4 regions of the Mesorhizobium sp. NPDC059054 genome follow, and region 1 is predicted to be linked to each of the others. Evidence: riboswitches for the same ligand, from Rfam matches in the RefSeq annotation. Region 1 holds a riboswitch; each other region holds the start of a gene.

Region 1 (7,837 bases):
AAGGCGTACGAAACCGCGCTACGCAACGCCGGCTATATCGGGCAGGCACCGAGAATGCTCCCCATCCCGACGGAGAAGTCCGGCGACGCACCTTCGTCCGTTTCCGCGGCTCATCACACACCAGCTCAGCAAGTTGCGCCGGAAGCCACGCCGTTGGCAAAGGTCGGCATCTGGAACGTGATCGGAACGCTGTTCGCCATCGTCTTCGGCAGAATTTTCAAAGGAACCTGACCATGTGGCAGCGTATCAAACGTTTCTTCAAAGACAGCGAAACGATCTTCTGGGCGCGGCTTCAAACCGCGCTCGGCTTCGTCGTCGTGGCCCTGACTTATGTCGATCCGTCCGTGCTCCAGCCGATCATCCCGGCTCAATATTTCCCTTGGCTGCTGGTCGCGAACGGCATCCTCACCGAATATCTGCGCCGCCGCCGCGAGGACAGCCTGTGACCGCCCTTCTGCTGCAGTTCTGGCCCTACATCGTCGGGGTCGCCGCCGCCATCGTTGCCGGCTGGAAATTTAGGCAATCCGGCGTCGATGCCGAACGTGCACGGCAAATGAGGGAGAAGCTGGTTGCCGTCGAAGACCAGCTGGAAATGGACCGCGAGGCTACCGCAATTGAGCGGCGCACAGCTGGCATGTCCGACGACGAGGCGCGAAAGGAGGCCATGCGATGGTCAAGGCACTGATCCTTGTCGCAGCACTGGCGCTCGCCGGCTGCAGTTCGAGACCGGATGGCTCCTTTCCTTCCAATCCTCGCTCCGTCTGGTGCACGCACAATTTTCCGCGCCGGGATGCCAGATCGGACACGCCACGCACCGATCTGGACGAGATCAACAGGCACAACGCCCAGGGCGTTGCGTGGTGCGGATGGAAGCCATGACAAGGCATATCTCCGTCGACCCCGACGAATTGAAGCGCATCGTCAAGGAAGCGGTGCGCGAGGAACTGTCCGCCGCCGGCCTGCGCATCGACGAGCCCGAACACCAGTTCGAAGCGCGCGAGGATTTCCGGTTTCTCCGCAACCTCCGCCAAGCGCTTGCCGGCATTTCCAGCAAGGTCGGCGCGGCGGTGATCCTGTCGATTGTCTCAGGCCTGCTGTGGCTGTTGTGGAATGGAGTTCAGGCGCTGCTGCCGCCAAAATGACCTCCGCATTTTGTGCTCCGACTTGCAAGCGCTTAGGATTTTTCAGATCGCAATATTGCAGCCATGTTACGGAAACTGGTCGTGCTGATCGCCATGAAACAGCGGGCTATCGCGGCACACAGAACATGTCGAAATGCGGCCAACGCTCCATGTCCGCGGCATTGAGCAACTGCCCCTTCAACTCGGCGTATGGCCATGAACGGTGGCAGTCGTAGCCAAGCTCGTTCAGGAAATCGAGAAATGCGGTTCTCTGTTCGATCGATGTGCGTTTGTAGACCTCGCACAGGATGAAGGGCCTCACCGAGACGATCAATTCGCGCATCGTTTCAAGCACGGCATGGTCGTTGCCTTCGGCGTCTGTCTTGATCAGACGGATTCGGGACAGCCAATCGGGGCTGGTGGCGCGCAGTTCGGCAAGTACATTACGTCCCTCGACTTCGAGCGGGTACATATGACCATGGGCAAGCCGGCCGAAGCGATCGAGGTCACCGCCATTGCAGTAACCGGGATCACTGTAGTTGAAGACCAGCTTTGTCGGCTGCCCGGTCGCGGCAAAATGCATGATCTCGATCGGCGCCGCCTGCCGGTTTAGCGAGGCATTGGCCTCCAGAACCGGCCAGAGGTATCGGTTGGGCTCCACGGCAAAGACCTTGCCGCCCGACCCGACGGCCAGCGCATAAAGCACGCTCGTGTCGCCGACATGCGCGCCGATATCGATGACGGCATCGCCCGGCGAAAGATATTTTCTCAATTCGTCGATCGCGCCCTGACCGATATCCGGCGCACTGCATTTGGGATGCAGCCAAACGGCAAACCGCACCAACTCCCTGTTCGTCAGTTCGAACTCTTTTATGGTGTAACCATAGGTTTTCGGGCCTTTGCGAAAGCCAAGCGCGGCAAGCACATCCCTGAGTTTCACGACAGGCCCTCGCCAGTACCTGCCCTTCAATCGCACCAAGCTTGTCGAAGCTCAACAGCTTTCGCAGACGGCTCAGGATCGCGTGGATCTTGACGGACGGTTAGCCATCACTCGCGTCAAATCGCCTACACCGTCCATGACGGCATTGATGGTTACCTGCGCCCTCCCTAAACTATTTGGACTGCAGCGTGAGTCCATCGCCATGTCCGAGCAGGAAGCGAACCATCGCGAACGCGAGCACCGGCAACGGGTGCTCAAAGGGGCGACGATCATCACCAGCATCCACAATTCGGAAATCGCCTGCGTCGTGCGCAACCAGCATACCGGCGGCGCCGAACTCAAGGTGGCCGCCGATGCCATCATTCCCGAACGGTTCAGCCTTTATGTGCCTGTCGACGGTGTTGCCTACGAGGCCCTGGTGCGCTGGCGCCGCAACGACCGTGTCGGCGTGCAGTTCACCGGTACGGGACCGAAGCCCCGCTTCCACTACGGCTGAGCCTGACCATTCGTTACGGTGCTCCATTCTTGCCGTGCTTTCGCTTGTCCTGACCAAGGCATGCTGAGAGCCCTTCCGGGGAGCAAGTTGCCGTTTGCGGACATCGGGCGAATCTCAAGAGGCCTTGGTTGACGCTGCGCACTGCTGTGGTTAGCTTCGGATTCGGAATTGGTTCCGCCGGAAGGCGGATGAAAAGGGAACACGGTGCGGCCGAGCAATCGGTCAAAGCCGCGACTGCCCCCGCAACTGTAACCGTTGAGCCTTCTTCCACGATGCCACTGGCCGCCTCGCGCGACCGGGAAGGCGGAAAAGGGCGATGACACGGAAGTCAGGAGACCTGCCTGTTCCAGTCACCCATGCTTGATCACGAGGGGTGGTCAGGCGCGGTCGTCCGTGGCGGTGACACGTGAAGTGTTGCCGCATGCCGGAACGGCCAGGGGTGAGATGCGACTGTCCGCCAACCTGCCCCCAGCCAAGTCCGTCTGCGGTTCGAAATGAACCTCGCGGCGCTGTTGCGCCGTTGATCCTTTTGGGGACGGAAGTGAAGAAAACTCCATTGCTTGCCGGCGCTGTCACGCTGGCTTTCATAAGCCATGTTGTCGCTCAAGACGACAGCATTCCCGGCAACGCCACGATGCTCGATCGCATCGTGATCACGACACCGCTCAGGCGCGCGACCACTCTGGCGCGCTCGACCTCATCGGTGACGGTGATCGATCGCCAGAGCATCGAACATTCGGCCGCGCCAGACCTGCCGTCTCTGCTCAAATCCTATACCGGCGTTTCGATCGTTTCCTATGGCGGCCAGGGCGCTTCGACCAATCTCTACCTGCGCGGCATGTCGGCCAGCCAGACGCTGGTGCTGGTCAACGGCGTGAGGGCAAGCTCCGTCACCACCGGTACAGCCTCGCTCGGCAACATCCCGCTCGATTCGATCGAGCGCATCGAGATCGCCAAGGGTGCGCATTCCGCGCAATACGGCTCCGACGCCATGGGCGGCGGCGTCAACATCATCACCAAACAGGGCGGCCCCTGCGCCGACGGCCGCAACAGCTGCGGCTCGGTCACGGCCGGCGTCAGCCATCCGTGGGGCGGCACCTTGTCCGGCAATGTGCGGGGCCAGAGCGCAAGCGGCGTCGACTATTCGCTCGGCGGCAGCCTGATCGGCACGCGCGGCTACGACTTCACGCTGCCAACCGCTTTCGGTCACGAGCCGGACGATGACGGTTTCCTGCTCGGCTCGATCAATGCCTCGCTGTCCAGGCAGTTCGACTGGGGCCGGATCTATGGCGATGCCTTGATCGCCCGCAGCCGCGGCCAGTATGACGCCTCCTTTCCGCTCGCCGACGAGGTCGACACGACAAGCTTTGCCGGCAAACTCGGCACCGAGATCAAACACTCCGCGGACTGGTCCTCGACTGTCGAACTGTCGAGTTCGGTCGATCGCTCACGCAATTTCCGCGATGGCATCGTCGGCGACGACCGCTTCAATTCCAGCCGCTACGGTCTCTTTGCTTCGACACAAAAGAACTTCGACACCGGCGCCGTTTCACATGTGCTGACCGGCGGCGCTGAAATCTATCGCGAGCAGGTCGATTCGACCGTCGATTTCGACGTGACGGCGCGCACGCTGACGGCGGTGTTCAGCCAGTATTCGCTTTCCTACGAGGCACTCACCGTCGACAGCGGCATTCGCTACGACCACAATGGACAGTTCGGCGGCGCCACCACCTACAATGTCGGCGCAAGCTACGAGATCCTGCCTGACCTCACACTGCGCTCATCCTATACCACCGGCTTCCGGGCGCCGAGTTTCAACGAACTTTATTATCCGAACTACTCCAATCCAAATCTCAAGCCGGAGAAGTCCAAGTCCTATGAGGTCGGGCTGAGCTGGCAGGCGGGCGCCGACACCAATCTCGATGTCGCCTTCTATCAAACCTGGCTGACCGACGCGATCGCCTCCAATCCGCCGACCTACCTGCCCTTCAACGTGGCCAAGGCGCGCATCACCGGTTTCGAGGCAGTCCTTGCGCATCGCTTCAGCACAGAATGGAGCGGCAAGGTGAGCGTCGATATCCGCGAACCGCTCAACCAGGACACCGGCAAATACATCCCCTATCGCGATCGCCTCAAGGCTGCGGCGGAAGTGACCTATAGTCCGACCGAGCAATTGGACCTGACGACACGCGTGCTTTACGGCGCGGCACGTTATGCCAATGCCGCCAACACGGTAAAGCTGCCCGACTATGTCACGGTGGATTTCACTGCACTTTATGCGCTGGACGCCGCATCGCAGGTGAAGTTCGCCGTCGAGAACCTGTTCGACGCGGACTATTCGACGGTCGCCGACTATCGCGCGCCCGGCCGCACTTTCAATCTGAGCTTCACCCGGACATTCTGAGGACCGGGAGATGGCAATGCAGGAAACCAGGGCAGCAAGATCGAGCGACGGGGCTTTCAAGAAGCCCGGTTGCTCCTGGCTGTTCATCACCCTGGCGGCCGTGTGTCTGGCGCCCGGCAGCGCAACGGCGGCAGAAACGCCGAAGCGCGTGGTCTCCATGAATGTCTGCACCGACCAGATGGCGATGCTGATTGCCGGGGACGACCAGCTCCATTCCGTCTCCTATCTCGCTACCGATCCGTCAACATCGGTGCTGGCCGAGGAGGCTCGGCGCTTCGCGGTCAATCATGGCCAGGCAGAAGAGATCTTCCTGATGCAGCCGGACCTCGTCCTTGCCGGCAGCTATACGACACGTGCGACCGTCGGCCTGCTCAGGCAACTCGGCATTCGCGTCGAAGAATTCCAGCCTGAAAACTCATTTGACGACGTGCGAGCAAGCCTGAGACGCATGGGCGATATCCTCGATCGGCGGGAGCGCGCAGACACTCTGGTGGCCGAGCTCGACCGCAAGCTTGCCGAGGCGAAGGCAAAGCCCCATCACAACATCACCATCGCGACCTACTACGCCAATTCCTATACATCAGGTGCCGGCACGCTGGTCGATGCCGTGGTGGCTGCATCCGGGCTGACCAATCTGGCCACGAAACTCGGCCTGTCCGGCACCCAGCAATTGCCGCTCGAGCTGCTTGTGATGGCCAAGCCGGACATGCTGGTCGACAGCGAGGCGCGCTACGCGACGCCGGCCCTGGCGCAGCAGACCTTCGTCCATCCTGCCTACAGGACACTCGCCCAAGAAACCGGGCGCGTTTCCGTGCCCGCTAAATATACCATCTGCGGCGCACCCTTTACGGCCACAGCGGTGGAGATGCTGACCGACGCGGCCACCAATCACTCAGTAAGCGGCCAGACAGGAGGCACGCAACCGTGACCGACACAGCCCGCTATCGCGCCCTGCTCGCCGTGCTCAGCCTATTGGTTGCCGTGCTCTTCGTGCTGTCGCTGACCATTGGCCCAGCGGCGATCGCTTTCGGCGACAGTATCAAGGCGCTGTTCTCCGGCAAGGCGGACGCCATCGCGCTGATCATGCGTGAGATTCGCCTGCCACGCGCGTTGCTCGGGCTGATGATCGGCGCGACACTCGGCCTGTCGGGTGCCGCGCTGCAAGGCTATCTGCGCAATCCGCTGGCTGAGCCCGGCCTGATCGGCGTCAGCGCCTCGGCGTCGCTTGGCGCCGTGCTTGCCATCTACAGCGGCCTGACGATCGCCTTCCCATTGGCGCTGCCGTTGTCGGCTCTGCTGGCAGCGATGATTGCCGTGCTCGTCGTGCAGGCGCTTGCCGGGCGGCGCGGCAACACACTCACCATCATCCTTGCCGGTGTCGCCGTCTCCAGCCTTGCCGGAGCCATGACCTCGCTGGCGCTCAACCTGTCGCCCAATCCCTTTGCCGCGCTCGAGATCATGTTCTGGATGCTCGGCTCGTTGACCGACCGTTCGATGACGCATGTATGGCTGGCCGCCCCCTTCATGCTTGTCGGCTGGGTGCTTCTGCTGATGCTCGGCCGCGCGCTCGATGCGCTGACGCTGGGGGCCGACACCGCCGCCTCGATGGGCATCGATATGCGCCGCGTGCAACAACTGGCCGTGCTCGGCACCGCTGCCTCGGTGGGTGCCGCAACCGCCGTCGCCGGCGCCATCGGCTTCGTCGGGCTCGTGGTGCCGCATCTGCTCAGGCCATTGGTCGGCGCGAGACCATCGCGGCTGTTGCCGGCCTCGGCGCTCGGTGGTGCCGCGGTGGTGCTGGCCGCCGACATACTGGTGCGCCTCATCGCACCCGGCCGGGATCTGAAGCTCGGCGTGCTGACGGCGATCGTCGGCGCACCGTTCTTCCTGTGGCTCGTCTATCGCGAACGGCGGAGGCTGGCATGAGCCTGCTTGCCGTTTCCAACCTTTCGGCCTCGCTCGGCCGGCGGCGCGTGCTGAGCGATGTGTCCTTCACCATCGGTCCTAGCGAGTTCGTCGGGTTGATCGGACCGAACGGTGCCGGAAAGTCGACCTTGCTGAAGGCGGCCCTCGGCCTCGTGGCATCACAAGGCGGAATTTCGATCGCCGGACGCGATGCAGCCATGATCAGTGCGCGTGAGCGGGCGAGCAACATCGCCTACGTCGCGCAGGAGCACGAAATCGCCTGGGCGATCCCGGTCGAAGCCGTCGTCGCGCTTGGACGCACGCCGCATCGGCCGGGTTTCGCCGCGGCGTCGTCGGCCGATCACACCGCAGTCGAACAGGCGATGCGACGCATGGAGGTCGACGCTTTCCGCGACCGTGCCGCCACCGACCTTTCGGGCGGTGAGAAGGCGCGCGTGCTGATTGCGCGCGCGCTTGCTCAGGAAACACCCTTGCTCCTGGCCGACGAGCCGACGGCGGGCCTCGATCCGTCGCACCAGATCACGTTGATGCGCCTGTTTGCCAGCCTGGCGAAACAGGGCCGCAGCGTCGTCGCTTCGCTGCACGACCTTGGCCTGGCAGCACGCTGGTGCAGCAGGCTCATTCTGATCGACCAGGGCCGGATTGTCGCAGACGGGCCACCCGACACCGTGCTGACAGTGGAAAGTCTTGGCAGCGTCTACGGCGTCGATGCCTATTTCGGCACCGCGGCCGGGCGTCCCGTCATCCAGCCGCTGGACCTGATCGCATCTCCTACCCAAGACAAACCGGAAGACAACCATGACCGAACTTGAGCCGCTGCTGCAGAAACACCTTGGTGACTGGCGGTCGGGCTGGAGCATGGGCTCCTTCGGCGCCATCGCTGAATTCCACCAGGACGCAGCCGAGCAGCCGGTGATCGACGAGCCGCTCGACCTGACCCGCGCAACCCG
Region 2 (7,837 bases), on a different contig from region 1:
ACAGCGTGCATAGAGCTTCCAGGGGCCGTGCGCGGTCAGTCCCAGGCTCGTGTAACCGAAGAATCCGAGGTCCCAGGTGAAGTGGTAGCTGGCCATTGCCAGAAGCGCGATGCCACGCAAGACGTCGATCAGCGCAATGCGTCGGGAGGAGGAAATCTGCTGTTCAAGGCTCATGCGGCAGGATTCGAAATTGCAACCGTGCCATGCCTAGCATGGATGCGGGCGAAGCGAGAGTGGGCGGGAGATGCACTGCATCTTCTTTCAAAAGGAAGAAAATCGCTGGCGCCGTTGTACCAGCCCTCAAAACCCGTTGGCCGGCTTCGCATTCCGGCATGAGTGCGTCGGTTTCCTGCTACCGATTCGGCCGTCAGCGACGCAGATTTCCGTTGCGAGTCGCTAGTCTGGGAATTCATGTCCACGCACGTCCGCCATCCGATCTGGCTACCGGCTGTGCAGCCGGCGGACGCGCGCACCTTCGCCTCGCTCTATGCCATCGAATCCTGCGCGCGCGCCACGGTCGCCTCAGTTATCCCGATCCAGGCCTATGAGATCCTGAAGAACGAGCAGACGGTCTCGATCCTCTATACGATCGTGTCGCTGCTGGGCCTGTCGGTCACGCTGTTCATGCCGATGCTCATCCATCGCTTCGCGCGCAGATGGGTTTACACGGCTGGCGCGCTGCTGCTTGCCATCGGCTCGCTCTTCTTCGTCACCCATTCGCTGCCGGGCCAGATCATCGGCATGCTCTGCCGGGTGATGGGGGCGAGCGCGCTGTCGATCACGCTCAACCTCTACATCATGGACCATATCCGCAAGACCGACCTGATGCAGGCCGAATCCTTGCGCATGGCGTGGTCGATGATCGCCTGGACGAGCGGGCCCACGCTCGGCATCTTCCTCTATACGCGCTACGGCATCTATGCCGCGCACGGAGCGGTTGCCGTCTTCGCGCTCTGTCTGCTTGCGCTGTTCTGGTACTACCGGTTGGGCGACAATCCGATGATCGTGCCCGGCAAAAGCCGACCCATCAATCCGTTCGCCAATATCGGGCGCTTCGTCAGCCAGCCGAGGTTGAGGCTCGCCTGGCTCATCGCCTTCGGCCGGTCCTGCTACTGGACCACCTTCTTCGTCTACGGCCCGCTGTTCATGGTCATTACCGGCCAGGGCGAACTCGCCGGCGGCTTGCTGGTCTCGGCCGGCAACGCTCTTCTGTTCGCAGCGATTTACTGGGGCAGGGCAGGCAAGCGTTATGGCGCGCGCAACGTGATGACGCTTGCCTTCATCGGGATGGCGATATCGCTCTGGTTGGCTGGCGCCATTGGCGAACTCATTCCGCTCGCCACCGCCGGGCTGCTGCTGGTCGGTGCCCTGTTCACCATCGCGCTCGACGCCATCGGCTCCACCGCCTTCATGCGATCGGTGCGTGCCTATGAGCGGTCGCAGATGGCTGCGGTCTATCGCACCTATCTCGACTTCTCGGAACTGACGCCGCCGCTGGTCTATTCCGTGGTGCTGACGTTCTTCGGGTTGGGATCCGTTTTCGCCACACTGGGCTGCCTTGCTGCCGTCTGTGCGCTTGTCACCTGGCGATATCTGCCAAAGTCGATGTAACGACCGCCTGCCGCAATGACGCTTCCGCATCCGTAGATGGCGGAATTTGGTTTGCCGGACGCTGCGATTCTTTCTATAGTCCGCCTGTCGTCGGTCCCTTCGGGACCAAGAGGGAATACGGTGGGGAAGGGGAAATCCATCCGAAGCCGTGGCTGCCCCCGCAACTGTGAGCGGTAGTCCTCTCCAATGCCACTGAGGTTTGCCTCGGGAAGGTGGGGAAGGGCGCTGATCCGCAAGCCAGGAGACCTGCCGGCGACAGCAATGACGGTAATGCCCTCGGGTGGAGGGCGAAAGGACAGACCATGAATACCGCTTCCGTTTCTCTCGGCGCCTCGGCCTCCTCGCAGTCGCGTTTCCTGCAGCTGGCACTTGCCGGTCTGCTCGGCATTTTCGTCATCGGCTTCACTGGCTTCTCGCATATCGAAGCCGTCCACAACGCTGCCCACGACGCGCGCCACTCGATGGCGTTCCCCTGCCACTAACCAGGGGGAACCCGTCATGTCTGTTTTTCGCAACGTCGTGTTCGTCGCGGCGATCGCGGGTCTATTGGCCGGCATTGTTCTCGCTTGCCTGCAGGCCTACGCAACCGTTCCGCTGATCCTGAAGGCGGAAGTCTATGAGCAGGCCGCGGGCGGCCACGAACATGCGGCCGCGCCTGCGGCACCCGCAGCCGATGCCGGCACCAATGCGATGAGCTCGGCGCCGGCTCCTACCGCCGCTCCGGCCGAGGAAGAGGAAGGCTGGGCGCCTGCCGATGGCGTCGAACGCTTCTCCTTCAACGTGCTCTCCAACGTCGTCACCGGCATCGGTTTCGCGTTGATCCTTGTTGCGTTCTCGGAATTCGCCGGCGGCATCGGCAATTGGCGCCAGGGTGTGTTCTGGGGGCTTGCCGGCTTTGCAGTCTTTACGCTGGCACCGGGTCTCGGCCTGCCGCCGGAGCTGCCGGCGATGCCGGCTGCCGAACTGCTGCCCCGGCAGGTCTGGTGGATTTCCACCGTCGCTGCCACGGCCATCGGTCTGGCGTTGATCGCCTTCCGCCGCTCATTGCCGCTGACGGTGCTCGCCATCGTGCTGATTGTCGCGCCGCATGTCGTGGGCGCGCCGCAGCCGGAGAGCTATGACACGCCGATCCCGGAAGGACTGCATCACCAGTTCGTCGTGGCGGTCACGCTGACCAACCTGGTGTTCTGGGTTGTGCTGGGCGTTGTCGTCGGCGTCGTGCGCGGTCGTTTCACCGGGCAGTCGGCGAGCCTTCGCGACAGCTTTGCCTGATCGCCTGACCTTGGTTATCGGCGGTGCGCGCTCGGGCAAGAGCGCGCATGCCGAAAAGCTGGTTACGGCGCTGCCGGCGCCGTGGACCTATATCGCGACCGCCCAAGCTTATGACGATGAGATGCGCGAACGCATCGCGCATCATCGTGCTCGGCGTGGCGAAGGCTGGGAAACGGTGGATGCGCCACTCGACCTCGTCGGGGCGTTGGAGCGCTTGCCCAAAGGGCGTCCGGTGCTGGTCGATTGCCTCACGCTCTGGCTCACCAATCACATGCTGGCTGAGCATGACGTGGAGGCCGAATGCGCGAAGCTGAAGGCCGCACTGTCGAAACCACGCGGCCCGTGGTTCGTGGTGTCCAATGAGGTCGGCCTTGGCATCGTGCCGGACAATGCGCTGGCACGCCGCTTCCGTGACGCCGCCGGGCGTCTCAACCAGCAGGTCGCAGCGGTCGCCGACAGTGTGGTGCTGACCGTTGCCGGCCTGCCGCTCAAGGTGAAATGACATGACCGGAATCAATGAGAGCGAAGCCGAGCGCCATCGTGCCAAGATGGCCAAGCGCAAGGCGGTGCAGGATGCCGAGGTGGCGCAAAAGACGATCGAGAAAGGGCTGCTCATCGTCAATACCGGGCCTGGCAAGGGTAAGACCACGGCGGCCTTCGGACTGGCGCTGCGCATGCTGGGCTACGGCCGGCGTGTCGGTGTCGTGCAGTTCATAAAGGGCAAGTGGCATACCGGCGAGAAGGACGCTTTCAAGGCCTTCGGCGATCAACTGGTGTGGTATTCAATGGGCGAAGGCTTCACCTGGGAAACACAGGACCTGAAGCGAGACATCGCCGCTGCCGAAGCTGCCTGGGTCAAGGTGGAAGAGCTGATGGCAGACCCTTCAATCAGCCTGCTGGTGCTGGACGAACTCAACATCGCGCTGCGCTATGATTATCTGGATATCGACCGTGTCGTGACTGTGCTGAAGGGGCGGCGCGATGATCTGCATGTCGTCGTTACCGGTCGCAATGCCAAGCCGGCGCTCACCGAAGCTGCCGATCTCGTCACCGAGATGGGGGCGACCAAGCATCATTTTTCCGCCGGCGTGAAAGCGCAGCAGGGAATAGAATTTTAGCGCATCGGCCCGAAAATCGGAATCGATTTTCGGAAAGCACGATGTGCAGCTTAAAAGTGTTAGAGCGTCCTTTGCGCGTCCGAACGGACGCGCGGCGCTCTAAAGGCTACCAGATCATCAGCGCGATCGCGCCGAGCAGTACGATGAGCAGCATGTCAGCGGTCCAGTAAAGCCTCAGCGCCTGGCGGATATCGGCGCTGGTGACGCCGACGCGGCCGCCTTCTCCCATGTAGCGGCCTTCCACCAGGACACCGCCGTAGGAACGTGGGCCGGCAAGCGCCAGGCCCAGAGCGCCGGCCATCGCGGCCTCCGGCCAGCCGGCATTGGGCGAGCGATGAAAACGGGCGTCGCGCCGCATGGCGCGCCAGGACTCGGCCGGATCAGCGCCCTTGACGAAAAACGCGGCGGCGACGATCAGCAGGCCGGTCAGGCGCGAGGCGGGCAGATTGATGAGGTCGTCGAAGCGCGCCGCTGCCCAGCCGAAAGCCTCGTGGCGCTCGGTGCGGTGGCCGATCATGGAATCGGCGGTGTTGGCGGCCTTGTAGGCGGCACCACCGGCCAATCCGCCGACGCCAAGCCAGAAGGCGGGGGCGACGATGCCGTCCGAGAAATTCTCGGCCAGGCTCTCGATGGCGGCACGCCCGACAGCGGCTTCATCGAGTTTTTCCGGGTCGCGGCCGACGATCATCGAGACCGCCTTACGCCCGGCAACGAGACCGCCGCTGTCGAGGGCGTCAGCCACTGCTTCGACATGGCTGGCGAGGCTCTTCTGCGACAGAAGCGAGCTTCCGAGCAGTGCGACGGCAACAATGCCGAGCGGCAGGGCAAGCAGGGCCGATTCGGCGAGCCGAGCGATCGTTGCGGGCACGACAACGATGACCAGCAGCGCAAACAGGCCGGCCATGCGACGCGCCGCGTCGCTGTCGGCGGCGCGGTTGAGCCCGCGATCGAGACAGGATATCAGGGCGCCGATCCACGTCACCGGATGGCCGATGGCGCGAAACAGCCGGTCCGGATAGCCGAGCCGAGCTTCGATCAGCAGCGATAGAAAGGCGGTCAGGGCGGACATGCGGCTTCCAGGCGAGGCAATTGCGGCAGTTGATCACGGCGGAAGTCTTGGCCGGGCGCGGGCACTGTTTCCTGACGCACCGGAACCGTTCGTCGATCTCTCGACCGGGATCAATCCGCACTCCTATCCACTTTTCGATCCGCCCGCCACCGCCTTCACCCGGCTGCCGGAAGCAGCACGGCTTTCCGAATTGCTGGCGGTTGCTGCGGCTGCCTATGGCGCGCAGTCGGCCGGGAACGTGGTCGCGGCGCCGGGCACCCAGATACTCTTGCCGCGGGTCGCCTCGCTGGTGAGGGCAGGCCGCGCGCTGGTGCTGTCGCCAACCTATGCCGAACACGCCCGGGCAGCCGCCATTGCCGGCCACGTCGTTTCCGAAACGACGGATTTCGATGCGCTGGCCGAGGCGGACCTCGCCATCGTGGTCAATCCCAACAATCCGGACGGGCGCGTCGTTTCGCGCGAGCGGCTGCTTAACCTTGCAGATCGCATGAAGGCAAAGGGTGGTCTGCTCGTGGTCGACGAAGCCTTCATGGATGTCGGCCCGCGCGAGGCGAGTCTCGCTGCCGACGCCGGGCATGGCGGGTTGGTGGTCCTGCGTTCCTTCGGCAAGTTCTTCGGGCTTGCCGGCGTGCGGCTCGGCTTCACGCTGACGGAGCGCGCGACGGCCGCACAGCTCAACAGCCAGCTTGGCCCCTGGGCCGTGGCGGGGCCGACACTGGAGTACGGCATCCGCGCGCTTGGCGACATCGCGTGGCAAGAGGCGATGCGGCGGCAATTGACGAAGGACGCCGCCCGGCTCGATGCATTGTTTGCCGGCCGAGGCGTGCCGGTGGCTGGCGGCACTTCATTGTTCCGCTATCTGGACTTCGGCAACGCGTCAGGCCTGTTCAACGCGCTCGGGCGGGAGGGTATCCTGCTGCGCCATTTCGCGGAACGTCCCGGCACGCTGCGTTCCGGTCTGCCTGGTTCGGAAGAGGAGTGGCAACGGCTGGACGCCGCTCTTGCAGGCTGGGCCGCGAAGGATGATGGTTCCCAAAACAGGATCCGCGCATGATCATCGTCTGTCCGCTCTCCAAGGTCGAAGCCACTGTCGATCGTGCCGGTGCTGAGCGGCTGCTGTCCTTGCTGGCGGCAGGCACCGATATGGTGCGCCCCTTTGCCATCCGGCCGGAGAACCATCTGCATCTGGTCATGCACGATATCGCAGAGGCGCAGGAAGGCATGACCTTGCCCGGCGAGGAGCATGTGCGCGCTTTGCTTGGCTTCGCGCATGACTGGGACCGGTCGCGACCGCTGGTGGTCAATTGCTATGCTGGCATCAGCCGTTCGACGGCTTCGGCCTACATCATCGCGGCTGCTCTCGCTCCCAAGCGTGACGAGATGGAGCTGGCGAAGACATTGCGTTGGCTTTCGCCTTCGGCCACACCCAATCCACGCCTTGTCGCGGTGGCAGACCACATCCTCGGCCGCGATGGCCGCATGGTCGCGGCCATTGCTTCGATCGGTCGCGGTGCCGATGCTTACGAGGGCGTGCCGTTCGAGCTTGAGATCGAGTGAAGTGCTCGGCCTCACAGAACCCAATCGCTCAATTTCGCCTCACGCACGTCCTTCAGCAGTGCGATGAATCCGTCGGCCTGATGCTCGGCGGTCAATCGGCCCTTTTCGGCGGTGGCAATCGAAGCATCGCCCACCACACCGTTGGGGTTCAAATCACTTGCGATCCAGGCATAGGCGTGGGTGCCGGTCTGGCGCAGCAGTGAAAACGCCTTCTCTGCCTTGGCGACGTTGGAAACGAAGTTCTCAGCCTCGTCCATGGCGACCAGGTCCGGGCGAAAATGCAGCATCAGCGAGGTTTCGACATCGCCGCCATGGATGCCGTGGCGATCCTCGAGTTCCGTATACATGCCGGCGGGGCGGCCGAAGCGCTGCCAGCTCGTCTTCACGGCTAGCATTTTTTCGCGCACGCGCAGTTCGCGCGTGACGATGCCCATGATCTCTTCATTGCCGCCGTGCGAGTTGACGACGACGAGTTTCTTCAACCCGGCGCGCGCGATGGAAAGGCCCAGTTCGGTCCAGGCTTCGATCAGCGTCGAGGGCGGCAAGGTGAGCGTTCCCGGTGCATGCACATGTTCGTTGGATTTGCCGACGGCCTGCACAGGCAGGATACGGATGTCGAGGTCGGCAGGCAGGCGCTCGATCACCGTCTCCAGCATGCCGTTCATGATGCTGGTGTCGGTCGACACCGGCAGATGCGGGCCGTGCTGCTCGATCGCCGCCACCGGCAATACCGTGATCGTCGTTTCCGGGTCTATGGAAGCATATTCCGTGGTGCGGAAATCGCCCCACCACACGCGTCTTTTCGTCGTCACATCAGTCTCCGGATTGTGGGCAGCCCATTCGGGCTTGTCTATCACAAGGAAAGGGCGCGGGCTGCTCACCCTGCCGCAATCACCTCCACCTCGACCTTGAATTCCGGTCGCGCGAAACCGCCGACGATCATCAGCGTGGACGCCGGTGCCGGGTCCGCAAAGGTGCGGTCGCGCACGGCCATATAAGGCCTGAGATAAGCGCGATCGGTGACATAGGCGTTGATGCGCACGACATCCTTCAGGCTGAGGCCGGCCTCAGCCAATACGGCAGCGATGTTCTTGAAGCAGAGCTCGGTCTGTTCCTCGACCCCTTCGGGGATGTTGTCATCGGCGGTGATTGCGACCTGGCCGGCGCACAGGATGAGCCGCTTGCCGGCAGGGACTTCGACGCCATGGCT
Region 3 (7,837 bases), 570 kb from region 1:
CTCGCGCGCCCATTTGCGCGTGAGGAAGGAAACAATCTGCGGCCTGCCTTTGACAAACTCGGCGCGGTTTCGCCATTCACTCTCCTCGGTATAGGCGAGCGACACCTTTTCGGGATCGCGGCTGTTCCAGGCGTCCTCCGCCTTGCGCGCCTTCTCGGCGGCGGTCTCGGCATTGAATGGTGGCAGCGGCGGACGGCTCATCGTGATCTCTCCATCGGCTCATTTCAGGAACAGGTGTATTTGTACCAATCGGTACAATGGAGTCAAGGGAGAGTCGTCTTCCTGTGTCGACCACGACCGGCGCTGGCCGTGCCCTCATGGCAATGCTACGGATAAGCCATGCAGCTCAGGCATTTGAAGACGTTCGTCGCCGTCGCTTCCGATCTCAACATCACGCGGGCCGCGGAGCGCATCCACCTTGCCCAGTCGAGCGTGAGCGAACAGATCCAGGCGCTGGAAGCCGATCTGAACGCAGTGCTTTTCGACCGCAGCGGACGCAAGCTGAAACTGACCGAAGCAGGGCAGCGGCTGCTCGATCATGCCGACGACCTTCTGGCCCGCGCCGACGAAGCGCGGGCGGCGGTGGCGACAGCTGCAAACATAACGGCAGGCACGCTGGCGATTGGCGGTCTCGAAACGCTGTGCGCCAGCTACCTGCCACCGCTCCTGGCGCATTTCGGCGCCCAGCATCCGGCGGTGCGGCTGCAATTGAAGAGCGCCGGCAGCGGTGACCTGCGCGGTGGCGTGAAGAGCGGCGCCCTCGATGTTTCTTTCGCTTTCGGCGAGACGGCCGAGACGCCAGAGCTCAAACACGAAGTGGTGGCCGAAGAGGAACTGGTCGTCGCGCTACCGCCCGGCCACAGGCTCGCTGGACAAGTCGCCGCAGGCCCCGATGACCTGCACAACGAGCCCTTCCTGGTGACCGAGCAGGGATGTGTCTACCGCCAGATGTTCGAAACCGCTTTCGCAAAAAAGGACACGCGACCGCGCATTGCCGTTGAGCTCGGCTCGATCGCGGCGATCCAGAAACTCGTGGCGGAAGGTGCCGGCTGCGCCCTTATTCCACGGGTTGCCGCCAGGGCCGGTGACGGGCGGATCGTGACGCTGCCGTGGACCGGCGGCAGTTCGTCGGTCCCCGTTTCCATGATCTGGCACGGCCGGCGTGGCAAGCGGCCGGCGGTGCGTCTTTTCCTGGAGGCCGCGCGCCAAAAATTCAAATCAGGCGATGCCCTCCCTCAGCGTGCAGCACCGTCCCCGTGACGAAGCCGTTTCGCATCAGGAAGCGGATCGCATCGGCGATGTCCTCCGGCCGGCCGATGCGACCCACCGGCAGGCGAGCGGCCATGGCATCCAGCGTCGCCGCCTTGGCATCGCCGGCGACGTGCAGCCAGATCGGCGTGTCGACCCAGCCCGGCGATACGGCGTTGACCCGGATCGGGCCAAGCTCGACGGCAAGCGCGCGCACCAGCGAGGCAAGCGCGCCGTTCATCGCCGCGGTCACCGAACCGCGCGCCGCCGGGCGATAGGCATTGATGCCTGACGTGAAGGTGATCGAGCCCTTTTTGGACAACATCGGCACGCCATGCTTGGCCAGCAGTAGCGGCCCGAAGAACTTCGAATCGACCACCTTGCGCGCTTCCGCGATATCGAGTTCCGGCAGCAGGCGGTAGGAAGCACCGATGTCGGCGGCAGTTGAAACGATGTGATCCAGTCGACCGGTATGGGCAAAGAGCCGGCTGACCTCATCTTCCCGGGCGATATCAGCGACTGCGGTGCGCAAGGCGGGTGGATTGCCGAGGCTGCTCTTTGCCTCGTCCAATTTCGCTCTTGATCGCCCTGCAATCGTTACCTCGGCTCCCTCCGACAGAAGCTGCGTTGTGAGCGCCAATCCCATGCCGGAGCTGCCGCCCACGACAAGGACGTGCTCGGCGATGCTTACAGTTGGTGTGTTCATGAAATCTCCATTGCGGCCACCGACCAATGGAGTGGCTCTGGCGCGGAGTTGTCTGCGCCAGAGCGCGCAAAGGGAAACGGGAAGATACGAATGTCTCCATCGGAAACTCCGATGATAACATTAGGCGAAAGCGTTCAGCCGACGCTGCGCGCCACCATGGCCCGGATCGTCTGATACAGTTCGTCGCTGGCTTCGCGCGCGGTGATTTCGCCGGAGGCTGCAGCAGCGGACAGACCGGCGGCCGCTCCCAGCATGCCGCACAGGCGCGCAGTGGTAATCCCACGCGAAAAAGGTGTCAGCGCTTCCCGGCATTTTTCCAGGAACACCGCCTCGTGTTCGCGCTTCATGGTCGCCAGCTCCGGCGAGCCGACAAGGGCTGCAACCACGCCGGGGATCTCGCGACCCTGCTCCAGCACGCAGTCGACATAGGAGGAAGCGATCACCGAGGCGCGTCCGTCGAGCGTGGGTTCGCTCGCTGCCAGAGCGGCATCGATCACCTGGTTCTGGCGCGCGTCGAACTCCTGATAGAGCGCCGCCAGCAGAGCCGAGCGCGTAGCGAAGTGATCGTAGACCACTGGCTTGGTCACCGCCGCCTGCTCCGCAAGCCAACCAAGCGTCAGCGCCTCTGTGCCTTCCTCGCGCGCAATGCGCCAGGCCACATCGAGAAGCTGCCGATGCCGCTCTTCCCGCAACAGACGCTGGCGGCGTGGAGGCGCAGATGGATTTTTCACGCGATCGCTTGACATCACTATATACCAAAAGTAACTTACTAAAAGTATATAAGCCTAAATCCTTCGCTGCAACATCCCAGGAGCCTTGTCATGCACGCGCTCATCGTCGTCGCGCATCCCGATCCCAATTCGCTCACCCACGTGATTGCCAACAGTGTCGGCGAGGGCGTCGCCGCTTCCGGGCCCGGCAACAGTTTTGAAATCGCCGATCTGGCTGCCGAGGGTTTCGATCCGAACTTCAACAAATCCGACATCGCCACCTTTCAAGGCCAAGCGCCGGCTGCCAACGATGTCGCGGCTGAGCAGGCGCGTATCGATCGCGCGGACACACTGGTGCTGGTCTATCCGGTCTATTGGTGGTCGATGCCCGGGCTGCTCAAGGGCTGGATCGATCGCGTGTTCATGAATGGCTGGGCTTACGACGAGCCGCCGGGTGGCAAGCTGACGAAGAAGCTGCAACGGCTGAACGTACATCTGGTGGCGATCGGCGGCGCCAGTCAGCGCACCTATGCCAGGCACGGTTATTTCGGTGCCATGAAGACCCAGATCGACCACGGCATATTCGACTACTGCGGCGCCAGAGTGGTCACCTCCGAACTGCTGCTCTTTCCGGAAGCGCAGGATCCCGCGCAACTTCCTGCCCAGGCTCGCGCCATCGGCTGCAGGCTGTTCCTGAAACAGCAGCGCGCCGCGGCGTAGAATTCTTCGCCGCATGGGATCTTCAGGAGGAAGCTCCCATGCGGCAGCCAACATCGACAACCCTGCTGAACGGAACCGTTGCTCTCCTCGAACACATGCTGCTTGCCTTCCGGCTATGTTATGTTACAACGTAACAATTCAGCAGTGACCTTCCACGAATTTGGTCACTCCTCCTCAAGACGAACCACGCCCGGGTTCGTCCCCACCAAAGCCTCTGGAAAACAGTCATGCCCACGCACAATCGAAGGCGTCTTCCCGTAACCGTCCTTTCCGGCTTTCTCGGCGCCGGCAAGACCACGCTTCTCAACCACATCCTGCACAATCGCGACGGCCGCCGGGTCGCTGTCATCGTCAACGATATGAGTGAGGTCAACATCGACGCCGCGCTGGTGCGCGACGGCGGCGCCAACCTGTCGCGCACCGATGAACAGCTGGTCGAGATGACCAATGGCTGCATCTGCTGCACACTGCGCGACGATCTGTTGGCTGAAGTGCGTCGTCTCGCCGTACAGGACAGGTTCGACTACCTGCTGATCGAATCGACAGGCATTTCGGAGCCGCTGCCCGTCGCCTCGACTTTCGAATTCCGTGACGAGGCCGGCGCCAGCCTCTCCGATGTCTCCCGCCTCGACACCATGGTGACGGTTGTCGATGCCGCGAACCTGCTGCGGAACTATTCCTCATCGGATTTCCTGCGCGACCGCGGTGAAGCGCTGGGCACGTCCGACGAGCGCGTGCTCGTCGATCTTCTGGTCGAGCAGATCGAGTTTGCCGATGTCATCGTGCTCAACAAGGTTTCGGACACGCCCGCAGAAGATCTCGATCTGGCACGCAGGATCATACGCTCGCTCAACCCGCAGGTTGAGCTCATCGAAACGGATTTCGGCCGCGTGCCGCTCGACAAGGTGCTCGACACTGGACGATTCGATTTCGAGAAGGCCGAACAACATCCGCTCTGGTTCAAGGAACTGAATGGCTTCAAGGATCACGTTCCCGAAACCGAGGAATACGGCATCCGTTCCTTCGTCTATCGCGAACGTCGCCCTTTCGATCCGGCAAGGTTGAAGAGGTTCATCGGCCAGCCTTGGCCAGGAGTGGTGCGCGCCAAGGGTTTCTTCTGGCTGGCCACGCGTCCAAACCACGTCGGCGAATTGAGCCAGGCCGGCGCGCTGGTGCGGACCGGCAGGCGCGGGCTCTGGTGGGCAGCGGTTCCCCGCAACCGTTGGCCCGACAACCCGTCATGGCAAGAGGCGATGGAACCCTATCTCGATCCGATGTGGGGCGACCGCCGGCAGGAACTGGTCTTCATCGGCTGCGATCCGATGAACGAAAACCGCATTCGCGCCGAACTGGATGCCTGCCTGGTGGATGAGCCCGTCTTCGCACCGGAACTGTGGCGTGACCTGCACGACCCGTTTCCGAGCTGGAGCGGGCAAGCGGCATGATCGTCAAATCCTTGCTCGCCCTGTTCAAGGGGCGCCATCATGCCTGCGACTGCCATCCGCGGCTTGCCCGCTACGTCCCGCCGGCCGAGCGGCACACCGCGACGAGCCAGGTCCTCGGCAAAGAATCGCCATTGCCAGGCGATGGCGGTCACAATAGGGTTCGCGGCGATGGTGCTCCGAATCGAAAGGTTCGGGGTGAAAAGGGAATACGGTGAAGTTCGCAAGAACCAAGACCGTGGCTGCCCCCGCAACTGTAAGCGGTAGCAAAGTCCGAAGACGCCACTGGCCAAGCGCCGGGAAGGCAGGACAGCGCAACGATCCGCGAGCCAGGAGACCTGCCATCGCAGCGAGTTGACCGGACGGGGTGTGCCGGGAGGACGCTACAAGGGCGGCCCTGCCGTCATTTTGGCCATCCTTCCGCACCTGATCGAATGAGGGATCGGTTGGAAGGTTTTGCCGTTTTTCGCCGCTATGATGCGTCGCACCTAGACTGCCTGCCGCGCCCGCGGAGGGTTCTTTCGTGAGCGGCGTTGTCCTGCAAGCGCGCGGCCTTTGCTGTCGGCCCGAAACAGGCGTCACGCTCGTCGAAGACGTCAGCCTTGATGTCCGCGCCGGCGAAAGGCTTGCCATCATCGGTCCGAACGGCGCCGGCAAGTCGACGCTGCTGCGCATGCTGTGCGGCATGCTCAAGCCAAGCAGCGGCCTGGTCAGCCTCGACGGCGAATCGCTCGACCGGCTGCCGACAGCAGAGCGGGCACGCCGTATCGCCGTGGTCGGCCAATCCGACCAGCCTGATGTACAGCTTGCCGTCAGCGACTATGTCGGACTTGGCCGCATCCCGCACAGAGGGCTTCGTCGCCGCAGCGACGACCGCGATGTGGTGCTCGACGCGCTGGAGCGAACCGGCCTGCTCGCCATGCGGGAGCGTCGCATGGGTTCGCTTTCTGGCGGTGAGCGCCAGCGTGCGCAGCTGGCACGCGCGATCGCGCAGCAGCCGCATGTGCTATTTCTCGATGAGCCGACAAACCATCTCGACCCCCGCGCTCGCGGCGAATTGCTCGAATTCGTCGCCAGGCTGGGCATCGCTGTCGTCACGGTGCTGCACGATCTGCCGCTGGTTGCGCCCTTCGCCACTCATGTCGCGGTGATGAGCAAGGCGCGCCTCGTCGCGCTCGGCACCCCGCGTGAGACGCTGACGGCGGCGCTGGTGCGCGAGGTCTTTGCCATCGATGTGCTGAGACTTCCTCACCCGGACGAGCAGGACCGCGAACTGACGGTCTTCGACGTTCCGATCCGCCTCTCCCGCTGAATCAATTTCCCCAACGGAGCCGCCATGAAACGCCTCGCCCTTTGCCCAAGCAGACTTGCGTGGCTTCGCCAACGCTTCGTCAGCTTGACTTTTTATTTTGTCGCAGGTTCCTATCGTAAAAGCGTGAGACGCTTTTGCGGAACCTGCTTGGCCGCCACGCTTCTTTCATCAACTGCCTTTGCCTTCCCGGTCACTGTCGAGAGCTGCGGCATTCCGCTGACCTTCGACGCCGCACCGAAACGTGCGGTGATCAACGATCTCAACATGTCGGAAATGGCCTTCGCGCTGGGCTTACAACCCGAGATCGTCGGCCTGACCGGCATCACCGGCTGGTACAAGGTGGATGACGCGTTCAAGAAAGCGCAGGGCTCGATCCCGGAACTTGCACCGAAATATCCGACACTGGAGAACCTGCTGGCGGTCGAGCCCGACTTCTTCTTTGCCGGTTGGTATTACGGCATGAAACCCGGTGGCGACGTGACGCCCGACATTCTGGCTCCGCACGGCATCAAGACGCTGGTGCTCAGCGAGAGCTGCGTCCATCTCGACAAGAACCGGCCAGCAGCTTCGATGGATCTCCTGTTCGGCGACGTCGAGAAACTCGGCAAGATCTTCGGCAAGGAGACCGAGGCCAACACCCTTGTCGCCGGATGGAAGGAAAGGCTCGCCGCCATCACCGCCAAGGTCGGCGCCCGCAGCGGCACACGCGTGTTCCTCTATGATTCCGGCGAGGACAAACCCTTCACGGCGGGCAAATTCGCGATCCCGAGTGCGATGATCGAAGCGGCGGGCGGCAAGAACATCATGGACGACCTGGAAACCAATTGGGGCAATACCGATTGGGAAACGGTTGCGACCAGAAACCCGGAATTCCTGATCCTGCTCGACTACCAGGACGAGGCGGGCTACCGGAAACTGCTGAACTTCCTCAAGCAGCACCCGGCGATGAAAGAAACGGATGCGGTGAAGAACGAGCGTTTCGTTGCTCTTCGCTACGCGGAATTGACGCCTGGCCCGGCCAACATAGAAGCCATCGACAAGATCGCGAAGGCAATGCACCCAGAGGCTTTCTGAACGTGCCCAGCGGGTCGTACGGTCTGGCCATCGGCACGGGTCTGGCGCTCGTCGTGTTGCTGGCGCTGCTGTCCATCGCCTATGGCTCGACCGTCATTGCGCTCGGCGACGTGATCGCAGCGCTTGCGCATGCCGTCGGCTTGGACGCCGGGAGCGTTACAGCGCCGGTGGAGAAGATCATCGTCGACCTCAGGCTACCCCGCGCCATTCTCGCCATCTGCGTCGGCGCCGGCCTTGCCGTCGTCGGCGCGCTTCTGCAGACAGTGACGCGCAACGATCTCGCCGATCCATTTCTGTTCGGCCTTTCCTCGGGCGCTGCCGCCGGCGCGGTTTCAGTCATCACGGTTTTCGGCGACCGTCTTGGCGTATGGACGCTTCCGATCGCAGCGTTTGTCGGCGGCATCCTCTCCGCCGTCGTGGTGCTTCTGCTCGTCGCCCGCATTCGCGGCCAGGGACCCGAGCGGCTGATCCTTGCCGGCCTTGCCGTATCTTTCCTGTTCACGGCGCTGACCAACTATCTGGTTTTTGCCGGAGATCAGCGAGCAGCCCATTCGGTGCTGTTCTGGACCATGGGCGGGCTGGGTCTCGCCCGCTGGGGCAATATCGGCCTGGCCCTCGCCGGCGC
Region 4 (7,837 bases), on a different contig from region 1:
TACTCACTATTCGCTACTCACTATTCGCTACCGAAAGAGCCCCATGCCTTACGATCAGAAGAGAATTGTCGAAGCCTTGCGCGCCTTCGAGCGCGGCGAGATCGTTGTCGTCATGGACGATGACGGTCGCGAGAATGAGGGTGACCTGATCGTCGCGGCCGTTCACTGTACGCCGGAGAAGATGGCTTTCATCGTGCGCCACACCTCCGGCATCGTCTGCACGCCGATGCCGCGAGAGGAAGCCAAGCGGCTCAATCTGGCGCCGATGGTGGCCGACAACGATTCCGCCCATACGACCGCCTTCACGGTCAGCGTCGACTTCAAGCATGGCACGACGACCGGCATTTCCGCAGAGGATCGCACGCTTACCGTGCGTAACCTGGCCAATGGCAACGTCGCAGGCAGCGATTTCGTGCGTCCCGGCCACATCTTTCCGCTGATCGCACGGGAAGGCGGCGTGCTGATGCGCTCCGGCCATACGGAAGCCGCGGTCGATCTGTGCAAATTGGCCGGCCTGCCGCCGGTCGGGGTCATTTCCGAACTGGTCAATGACGATGGCACCGTCAAGCGCGGGCCTGAAGTGGCAGCCTTCGCCGAGGAGCATGGGCTGAAGCAGGTCTCGGTGGCCGATCTCATTGCCTACCGCCAGCGCAAGGAAACGTTGGTCGAGCGCGTCGCCTGCTCGGACATCGACACGCCTGGGGGCAAGGCAACCGCGATCGCTTATTCGCTGCCCTGGGAAGCGATGCATCATCTTGCAATCGTCTACGGCGACATTCGTGACGGCGAGGAAGTGCCGGTGCGCCTGCATCTGGAAGATGTCACGACGGACGTCTTCGGCACGCACACAGTTCTTGCCGACATCATGAAGGCGCTCGGAGAGCGCAAGCGCGGGGTCATCGTTTATCTGCGCGAGGGATCCACCGGCGTCGGTAGCCATGGTGGCCGCAACCGGCAGGCAGGCGCAGAGCGCGAGGACCACGAGGAAGCGCGCCGGCGCGAGAACGAATGGCGCGAGATCGGACTTGGCGCGCAGATACTCAAGGATCTCGGCATTTCATCGATCAATCTGATTGCTTCGCGCGAGCGGCATTATGTCGGCCTGGAAGGCTTCGGCATCCGCATCGCCAGGACGGAAATTCTCTGATCGGCAACAGGGCGCCATATCGCGTCCGTTTCGATGAAGCCGCTCAAGCCAAAACCGGGGCGGTCGTGTCGTGCACAGAATGTTGCAGGTTGCGCTGACCGGCCAATGCGACAATCAAGGCGACAATGCCAGCCGTGATCGAAACCAGGAAGCCGCTGGTCGGACCGTAGGCGTCGATCACCCAGCCTGCGGCCGCTGAACCTGCGGCCATGCCGATACCGATGCCGGTGATCGCCCAGGTCATGCCTTCGGTGAGCTTGGAGGACGGTACGAGTTTTTCAACCAGCGCCATCGAGGTGATGATGGTCGGCGAAACGGCCACGCCCGCGACGAAAAACACCAGTGAAAGCATGGGGATGCTGCCCACGATGAGCAGCGGCAAAGTGGTGAGGGCCGCCAGCGCTATCGTGACGAGCAATTGCCGGGCAAGTGGCAGCTTGAGCTTCAACATGCCGAAGGCCAGGCCGGCAACGAGTGAGCCGGCCGCATAGGCCGACAGGGTAAGGCTTGCGGCCGCTTTGTTGCCTTGGGCTTCCGCGAAGGCGACTGCAGCCACTTCCGCTGTGCCGAAGATCGCGCCGATGGACGCCAGGGTCAGCACGATGATCTGCAGCGAACCGAGGCGGATGACGGAGCGACCGCCGTTGTTCTCCCGCGCATGGATCGGTGGCTCGGTGGATCTCTGGGCAGCAAACAGCAGGCTGCCGACAAGAAGAAAGATCGTGGCGGCCAATGGCCCGGCTTCGGGGAAGATGGTGACGCTCAGGCCGATCGCGAGGATCGGACCGACCATGAACATGACTTCGTCGACCACGGACTCAAAGGCAAACGCCGTGTGCAGCTTCGAGGTGCCACGGTAAAGCTCGGTCCATCGTGCCCTGACGAAGGAACTGAAGCTCGGTATCGCGCCGCTGAGGATCGCGAAAAGGAACAGCGTCCAGTTGGGCGCCTTCAAATGGGTTGCCACCATCAGGCTGATCAGTGCCGAAACCGCGATCAGCGTCGCGGGCACAAGAACACGGCGCTGGCCGTGCCGGTCGACTAGCCGCGACACCTGCGGCGCGATCAAGCCGCTTGCCAGCGCGAAGGTGGCCGAGACCGCGCCAGCAAGCCAGTATTCGCCATGTGTTTCGGACAGCATCGTCACGATGCCGAGCGTGATCATGGAGAGCGGAAAGCGGGCAACGAAGCCGGCCGCGGAAAACGCCTTGGCGCCGGGCGCCTGGAAAATTTCGCTGTACGGATTACGCATGGTCGTCACCGGGAATAGTTGAGATTTCAAAGGCAGTCGAGCCGCCTGAGAAGGCGGCTCGTTGGTCCTGTTTGGGTCGTTGTCCTAGGTCTCGGCGAATGTCACTCCGCTGCTTGCGGGGCAGCTTGCGATAATTCGCTTTCCGTCTCGCCGGCGAGTGTCTTCTGGCCGAGAAGCACGATCACGAAGGCGATCGTGCCAGCCGCCACGGAGACCCAGAAACCGTTCTGCGCGCCATAGTTGTCGACCACCCAGCCCGCCACGAATGCACCCAACGCCATGCCGATGCCGATGCCAGTCATCACCCAGGTGATGCCTTCGGTCAGCATGGCTTCGGGCACGCGCCGCTCGATCAGGCCGAAGGCCATGATGAAGGTGGGCGAGATCGCCACGCCGCTGACGAAGACAGCGAGCGCCAGCAGCGGAACGGTGTTGGCGACGAGCAACGGCAGAGTGGTCAAGGCAACGATGGCGATCGAAAGGGCGAGCAGCCGCTGTTTCGGAGCCTGGAGGTTCAACGCGCCGACGATGAGGCCGACGATGAAGGAACCGGCGGCATAGACGCCGATGACCAGGCTGGCAGCGGTCGGCTGGCCGAGTTCCTTGGTGATGGCCACCGAGCTTACCTCGGCTGTGGCGAAGATCGCGCCGACGAAGATAAGCGCCAGCGTTATGATCTGGACGGGACGCAGCATGATCGCCGAGCCGCCGCTGCCGTGTTCTGGCTGACGTATTTTGGGCTCACTGGACCGCTGCAAGATGAAAGCGGCCATGCCGAGGGCCAGGAGAAGCGTGCTGGCCAGCATACCGGCTTCCGGGAAGAGAGCCACGCTGAGGCCCACCGAAAGCGAGGCGCCGGCGATATAGACCAGTTCGTCGGCAACCGACTCGAAAGCGAAGGCCGTGTTGAGTTCCGGACGATCGCGGAACTTTTCCGTCCAGCGCGCCCGCACCATGGCCGGCACGCTGGGCATTGCGGCCGCCAGGAATGCCGAAGCGAACAGCGTCCAGCTCGGCCAGTCATAGTGGGTGGCTGCGAGCAGGGCGATGAAGGCGATGACGGAGATGATCGTCGTGGGAGCCGCCACGGCGGTCTGACCGAGCCGGTCGATCCATCGCGAGATTTGCGGGGCGGCAAAAGCGTTGGTCAAGGCGAAGGTGGCTGATACCGCACCCGCCAGCCAATATTCGCCGCGTGCCTGGGAGAGCATCGCGACAATGCCGATGGGCGCCATGGCGATAGGCAGCCGGGCAATGAAGGCCGCGGCGGCGAAGCCCTTGGCTCCGGGGACTCTGAAGATTTCACCATAAGGATTGCGCATGGGAGCACTCCTGGAAATTTGAGGGTGCGCCACTTACATACGTGGCGTATGCGAATGAGATAATTGCATACGTCTCGTATGTCAATTAATATACGGCGCGTATGTAAAAAAATATACGCGACGTATGTAGAAAGCGAAGCGGCAAAAGGAAAAAACGATGAGGACTGCCCACAAACCTCGTAGCGAGATGATTGCCGAAACGCGGGCAAAGCTGATCGCGGCTGCGCGCCGGGCGTTTGCGACGGTCGGTTATGCGAACGCGTCGATGGATGATTTCACCGCGGAGGCAGGGCTGACGCGGGGCGCTCTTTATCACCATTTCGGCGACAAGAAGGGGCTGTTCGAGGCCGTCGTCGCCCAGATCGACACTGAGATGTGCACGCGCCTCAATGCCATCTCGGCCAAAGCCAAGACACGCTGGCAAGGCTTCCTGGACGAGAACATCGGCTATGTGGAAATGGCGCTGGACCCGGAAGTCCAGCGCATCGTCCTGCGCGACGGCCCGGCTGTACTCGGCGACCCGGCGCTTTGGCCCAATGCCAATAACTGTATCTCGTCCCTAACAAGGAACCTTGCTGCCTTGAAAGAGGAGGGGGTTGTCCGCGAGATGGATCCGGAAGCCATGGCTCGGCTGATCAGCGGTGCCTCGCTCTATGCCGCGCAGTGGGTTGCCAATTCCGACGATCCTGGCGCGACCTCTATCAAGGCGATCAAGGCCTTCCGCGCGCTCATGGAAGGCTTGCTGGCGGACGACAAGGTTTCCGCCTGAACTCTTTTACCCTTGGCTGGCACTGGCCGCAGCTTTGAGGGCATCTTCGCCGACGCCAGAATAGGTCTCGCTCATGATGAGGTCTGAGAGCGGCAGGCGTGATGCCCAGCCTTTGCGTTCGAGATCTGGCCCTGCTGCGAATTCCGAGACATGGCCGACGCAAAGATAGGCGACGGGCACGACATGATCGGGAATGCCGAGCAACTGTTTGAGCGCGTCGGCGTCGAGGATGCTCACCCAGCCAACTCCGATCCCTTCGGCCCGCGCGGCGAGCCAGAAATTCTGTACGGCGCAGACCGTGCTGAAGAGATCCATCTGTGGGTTGTGCCACCGGCCGAGCGGCGAGCCTTCGCTGCGCCGCCGATCGCAGGTGATGCATAGGTTGAGCGCGCTTTCGCAGATGCCCTCCAGCCTGAGCTTACGGTAGAGAGCCTGCCGTTCCTCTGCGATATGAGGCAGTTCCTGGGATCGGGCAGTCAGGAAAAGGTCACGCACGGCTTCGCGTCGTGCCTGATCCCGAATGACGATGAAGTTCCAGGGCTGCATGAAACCGACCGATGGGGCGTGGTGCGCAGCAGTAAGCAGGCGGGCAAGCACCGCGTCGTCTATCGGATCTGGCTGGAAATGGCTGCGTACGTCGCGGCGCGTGAAGATGGCGCGGTAAATGGCTTCGCGTTCAAAGTCGCCGAAGGCATGGCAGGTATGGTTGCGGACGGCGTCCATCGCGTTCCCCTTGCGATCGAAACAGCATCTCCGCCCGTCCATGCGGATGACCATTCCTGCCTGGCCGGTCTTCTGGCTTGGGCTCATCCCGCTTGCCGGCGCCTTCCCGTCCTACTTGCGGACAGTGGCTCTTGCCGAGCGGTCCCCCTTACAGCGTTGGGCACGCCACGGATTTTCACCGTGTTCCCGATTCTCCCGCCTCGTGGCAGGCACCTGACAGTGCGGCGAACATAGCCCGGTTCGAGAGCAAAGGCAGCCCTGATCCCGACGTCGGATGCCGTCTTTTCCCCAACAGGCTGGCGCAATTCCAGCAAAAGTGCGCAGCGGTTTTGCGTCCGGAATTGCGTTAAAACAAAAAATTGGAGCGTTTCCGTATTTCCGTGAAAAACGGAAATGCTCCAATGCTTGTCGCGTGGCCATCATCGCCATTGCTGATAAGGTGGCTCCATGACGACCCGCCTTTACACGCATCCGATTTTCCTGGAACACATCACGCCCGCCGGCCATCCGGAGCGGCCGGACAGGCTGCGTGCCATCGAGCGGGTTCTGGATGACGAGGCCTTCGTCGCTCTCGATCGGCGCGAGGCGCCGATGGGCGACGAAGCGACCATTCTCTATTGTCACCCGAAGGATTTCGTCGAGCGCGTGCGCAAGGCAATCCCGAAAGACGGCATTGCCGTCATCGATTCCGACACGGTAGCGAGCCCAAAAAGCTGGCAAGCGGCGCTGACCGCCATCGGCGCGGCCAATGTGGCTGTCGACGATGTCTTTGCCGGCCAGGCCGACAACGTCTTCGTGGCGGCACGCCCGCCGGGGCATCACGCCGAGAAAACCACGGCCATGGGGTTTTGCCTGTTCAACACGGCGGCCATAGCCGCACGCTACGCGCAGGAGAGGCACGGCGCCGAGCGTGTCGCCATCGTCGACTGGGATGTGCATCACGGCAACGGTACGCAGGACATCTTCTGGGACGATCCATCGGTGCTCTATTGTTCCACGCACCAGATGCCGCTTTATCCGGGCACGGGCGCCAAAAGCGAGACCGGTGCCGGCAACATCGTCAACGCGCCGCTGGCCCCGGCGACAGGCAGCGACATCTTTCGCGAGGCGTTCAACACACGTGTGCTGCCGGCGATTGATTCTTTCGCGCCAGACCTGATCATCATCTCGGCCGGCTTTGATGCGCACCACCGCGATCCGCTGGCCGAGATCAATCTTGTCGAGGACGATTTCGACTGGGCGACCGGGCAGTTGATGGATCGCGCCCGCCGCCATAGTTCAAACAGGCTGGTCAGCCTGCTGGAAGGCGGTTACGACCTGCACGGATTGGCATTTTCGGTCGCAGCGCATGTCGGCCGCCTGATGAAAGGATGAGCCATGGCTGAGGAAGCGAACGAAGACGTCAAGGCGATGAGCTTCGAACAAGCGTTGGACGCGCTGGAGAAGATCGTCGATGACCTGGAGCGCGGCGACGTGCCGCTCGACCAGTCGATCCGTATTTACGAGCGCGGCGAGGCGCTGAAAGCGCATTGCGACCGCCTGCTCAAGGCGGCCGAGGACAAGGTGGAAAAGATCAGGCTCGCCCGCGACGGCAAGCCGGTCGCCACCGAACCACTGGATGGGGAATAAGGGCCGCGAGGCCCCTGGAGCGTTTCCGGTTTTCCGAAACGCGGAAACGCTCTAACTTTTGTTTTCGCGCAATTCAGGACGGTAAACTGCTACGCACCTTTCCTGGAATTGCTCCAACCGGAACGAGGGACAAAGCCGGACATACCAAACGGGAGAAATATCCATGTGTCGCAACATCAAGCCGCTCTTCAACTTCGAACCGTCGGCGACGGATGCCGAAATTCATGAGGCGGCGCTGCAGTTCGTGCGCAAGATCAGTGGCTCCAACAAGCCCTCCATGCGTAACAAGGACGTTTTCGACCACGCGGTGCGCACCATCGCCCATGCCGCGCATGACCTGCTTGTCGCGCTCGAAACCACTCAGCCGCCACGCAACCGCGAGGAGGTGGCGGCAAAAGCTCGCGCCAAATCGGCCCTGCGGTTTGGACCCAAGCCGGTAGCTACCCAATAGTCTTGTGAGAGCTGATCGGCCAGGCGTGCCGAAATCCGCAGGCCGCGGCATTGAACCATTGCTTCGTGAATTGAGGTGATCGGTGAACGGATCGTCGCCGCATCGCCGGTTTGCCGGAGGGGAACGGAGGTATAACTTCCGATCTGCAAATCATCAGCAGATGGAGCAGTCCGATGAGCTTCTTTCCCGGAAACGATCCCGAACCCGGTGACGCCTTTTCCTGCGACGCCATCGAGTTGATGGTGGTCGCCAACGCCAAGGACATCGGCGGGTTCGAGGTGCGTCGCGCGTTGCCAACCGCCAGGCGCCGGCTGGTTGGTCCCTTCATCTTCTTCGATCGCATGGGACCGGCCATCCTGCGTGCCGGCAAGGCGCTGGACGTACGCCCGCACCCGCATATCGGTTTGTCCACTGTCACCTACCTGTTCGACGGCAGGATCAGGCACCGCGATTCGCTCGGCACCGAGATGGTGATTTCACCGGGCGACGTGAATTTGATGACAGCCGGTCGTGGCATTGTTCATTCCGAGCGCACGCCGGAAGA

Evidence for each region. A riboswitch is a leader RNA that binds a small molecule or an ion and turns the genes downstream of it on or off. The one in region 1 is predicted to bind cobalamin.
Region 2: another riboswitch for cobalamin. It lies ahead of ACFWXH_RS10860 (CbtB-domain containing protein); the one in region 1 lies ahead of ACFWXH_RS14190 (TonB-dependent receptor domain-containing protein).
Region 3: another riboswitch for cobalamin. It lies ahead of ACFWXH_RS16875 (ABC transporter ATP-binding protein); the one in region 1 lies ahead of ACFWXH_RS14190 (TonB-dependent receptor domain-containing protein).
Region 4: another riboswitch for cobalamin. It lies ahead of bluB (5,6-dimethylbenzimidazole synthase); the one in region 1 lies ahead of ACFWXH_RS14190 (TonB-dependent receptor domain-containing protein).

What each region holds. Positions count from the first base shown of each region.
Region 1 is NZ_JBHYHV010000003.1:150,981-158,817, forward strand. Features, by position in the region: gene ACFWXH_RS14155 (hypothetical protein) at 1-231, shown strand, start outside; gene ACFWXH_RS14160 (hypothetical protein) at 234-446, shown strand; gene ACFWXH_RS14165 (hypothetical protein) at 443-685, shown strand; gene ACFWXH_RS14170 (hypothetical protein) at 670-879, shown strand; gene ACFWXH_RS14175 (hypothetical protein) at 876-1,142, shown strand; gene ACFWXH_RS14180 (FkbM family methyltransferase) at 1,249-2,061, opposite strand; gene ACFWXH_RS14185 (PilZ domain-containing protein) at 2,264-2,557, shown strand; cobalamin riboswitch at 2,710-2,917, shown strand; gene ACFWXH_RS14190 (TonB-dependent receptor domain-containing protein) at 3,192-4,961, shown strand; gene ACFWXH_RS14195 (ABC transporter substrate-binding protein) at 4,978-5,889, shown strand; gene ACFWXH_RS14200 (FecCD family ABC transporter permease) at 5,886-6,887, shown strand; gene ACFWXH_RS14205 (ABC transporter ATP-binding protein) at 6,884-7,699, shown strand; partial or broken gene ACFWXH_RS14210 (DUF6925 family protein) at 7,746-7,837, shown strand, end outside.
Region 2 is NZ_JBHYHV010000002.1:645,938-653,774, forward strand. Features, by position in the region: gene ACFWXH_RS10850 (DUF1624 domain-containing protein) at 1-174, opposite strand, end outside; gene ACFWXH_RS10855 (MFS transporter) at 412-1,611, shown strand; cobalamin riboswitch at 1,686-1,880, shown strand; gene ACFWXH_RS10860 (CbtB-domain containing protein) at 1,914-2,093, shown strand; gene ACFWXH_RS10865 (CbtA family protein) at 2,110-2,883, shown strand; gene cobU (bifunctional adenosylcobinamide kinase/adenosylcobinamide-phosphate guanylyltransferase) at 2,876-3,385, shown strand; gene cobO (cob(I)yrinic acid a,c-diamide adenosyltransferase) at 3,387-4,001, shown strand; gene cbiB (adenosylcobinamide-phosphate synthase CbiB) at 4,108-5,070, opposite strand; gene cobD (threonine-phosphate decarboxylase CobD) at 5,069-6,124, shown strand; gene ACFWXH_RS10890 (tyrosine phosphatase family protein) at 6,121-6,627, shown strand; gene ACFWXH_RS10895 (creatininase family protein) at 6,639-7,439, opposite strand; gene ACFWXH_RS10900 (RidA family protein) at 7,505-7,837, opposite strand, start outside.
Region 3 is NZ_JBHYHV010000003.1:722,630-730,466, forward strand. Features, by position in the region: gene ACFWXH_RS16845 (DUF1348 family protein) at 1-201, opposite strand, end outside; gene ACFWXH_RS16850 (LysR family transcriptional regulator) at 340-1,260, shown strand; gene ACFWXH_RS16855 (SDR family oxidoreductase) at 1,214-1,954, opposite strand; gene ACFWXH_RS16860 (TetR/AcrR family transcriptional regulator) at 2,089-2,700, opposite strand; gene ACFWXH_RS16865 (NAD(P)H-dependent oxidoreductase) at 2,776-3,384, shown strand; gene zigA (zinc metallochaperone GTPase ZigA) at 3,612-4,829, shown strand; cobalamin riboswitch at 4,982-5,187, shown strand; gene ACFWXH_RS16875 (ABC transporter ATP-binding protein) at 5,350-6,138, shown strand; gene ACFWXH_RS16880 (ABC transporter substrate-binding protein) at 6,286-7,212, shown strand; gene ACFWXH_RS16885 (FecCD family ABC transporter permease) at 7,215-7,837, shown strand, end outside.
Region 4 is NZ_JBHYHV010000001.1:449,361-457,197, forward strand. Features, by position in the region: gene ribB (3,4-dihydroxy-2-butanone-4-phosphate synthase) at 44-1,147, shown strand; gene ACFWXH_RS02165 (MFS transporter) at 1,191-2,399, opposite strand; gene ACFWXH_RS02170 (MFS transporter) at 2,501-3,721, opposite strand; gene ACFWXH_RS02175 (TetR/AcrR family transcriptional regulator) at 3,879-4,490, shown strand; gene bluB (5,6-dimethylbenzimidazole synthase) at 4,497-5,213, opposite strand; cobalamin riboswitch at 5,258-5,445, opposite strand; gene ACFWXH_RS02185 (histone deacetylase family protein) at 5,661-6,587, shown strand; gene ACFWXH_RS02190 (exodeoxyribonuclease VII small subunit) at 6,591-6,842, shown strand; gene ACFWXH_RS02195 (DUF2277 domain-containing protein) at 7,006-7,293, shown strand; gene ACFWXH_RS02200 (pirin family protein) at 7,467-7,837, shown strand, end outside.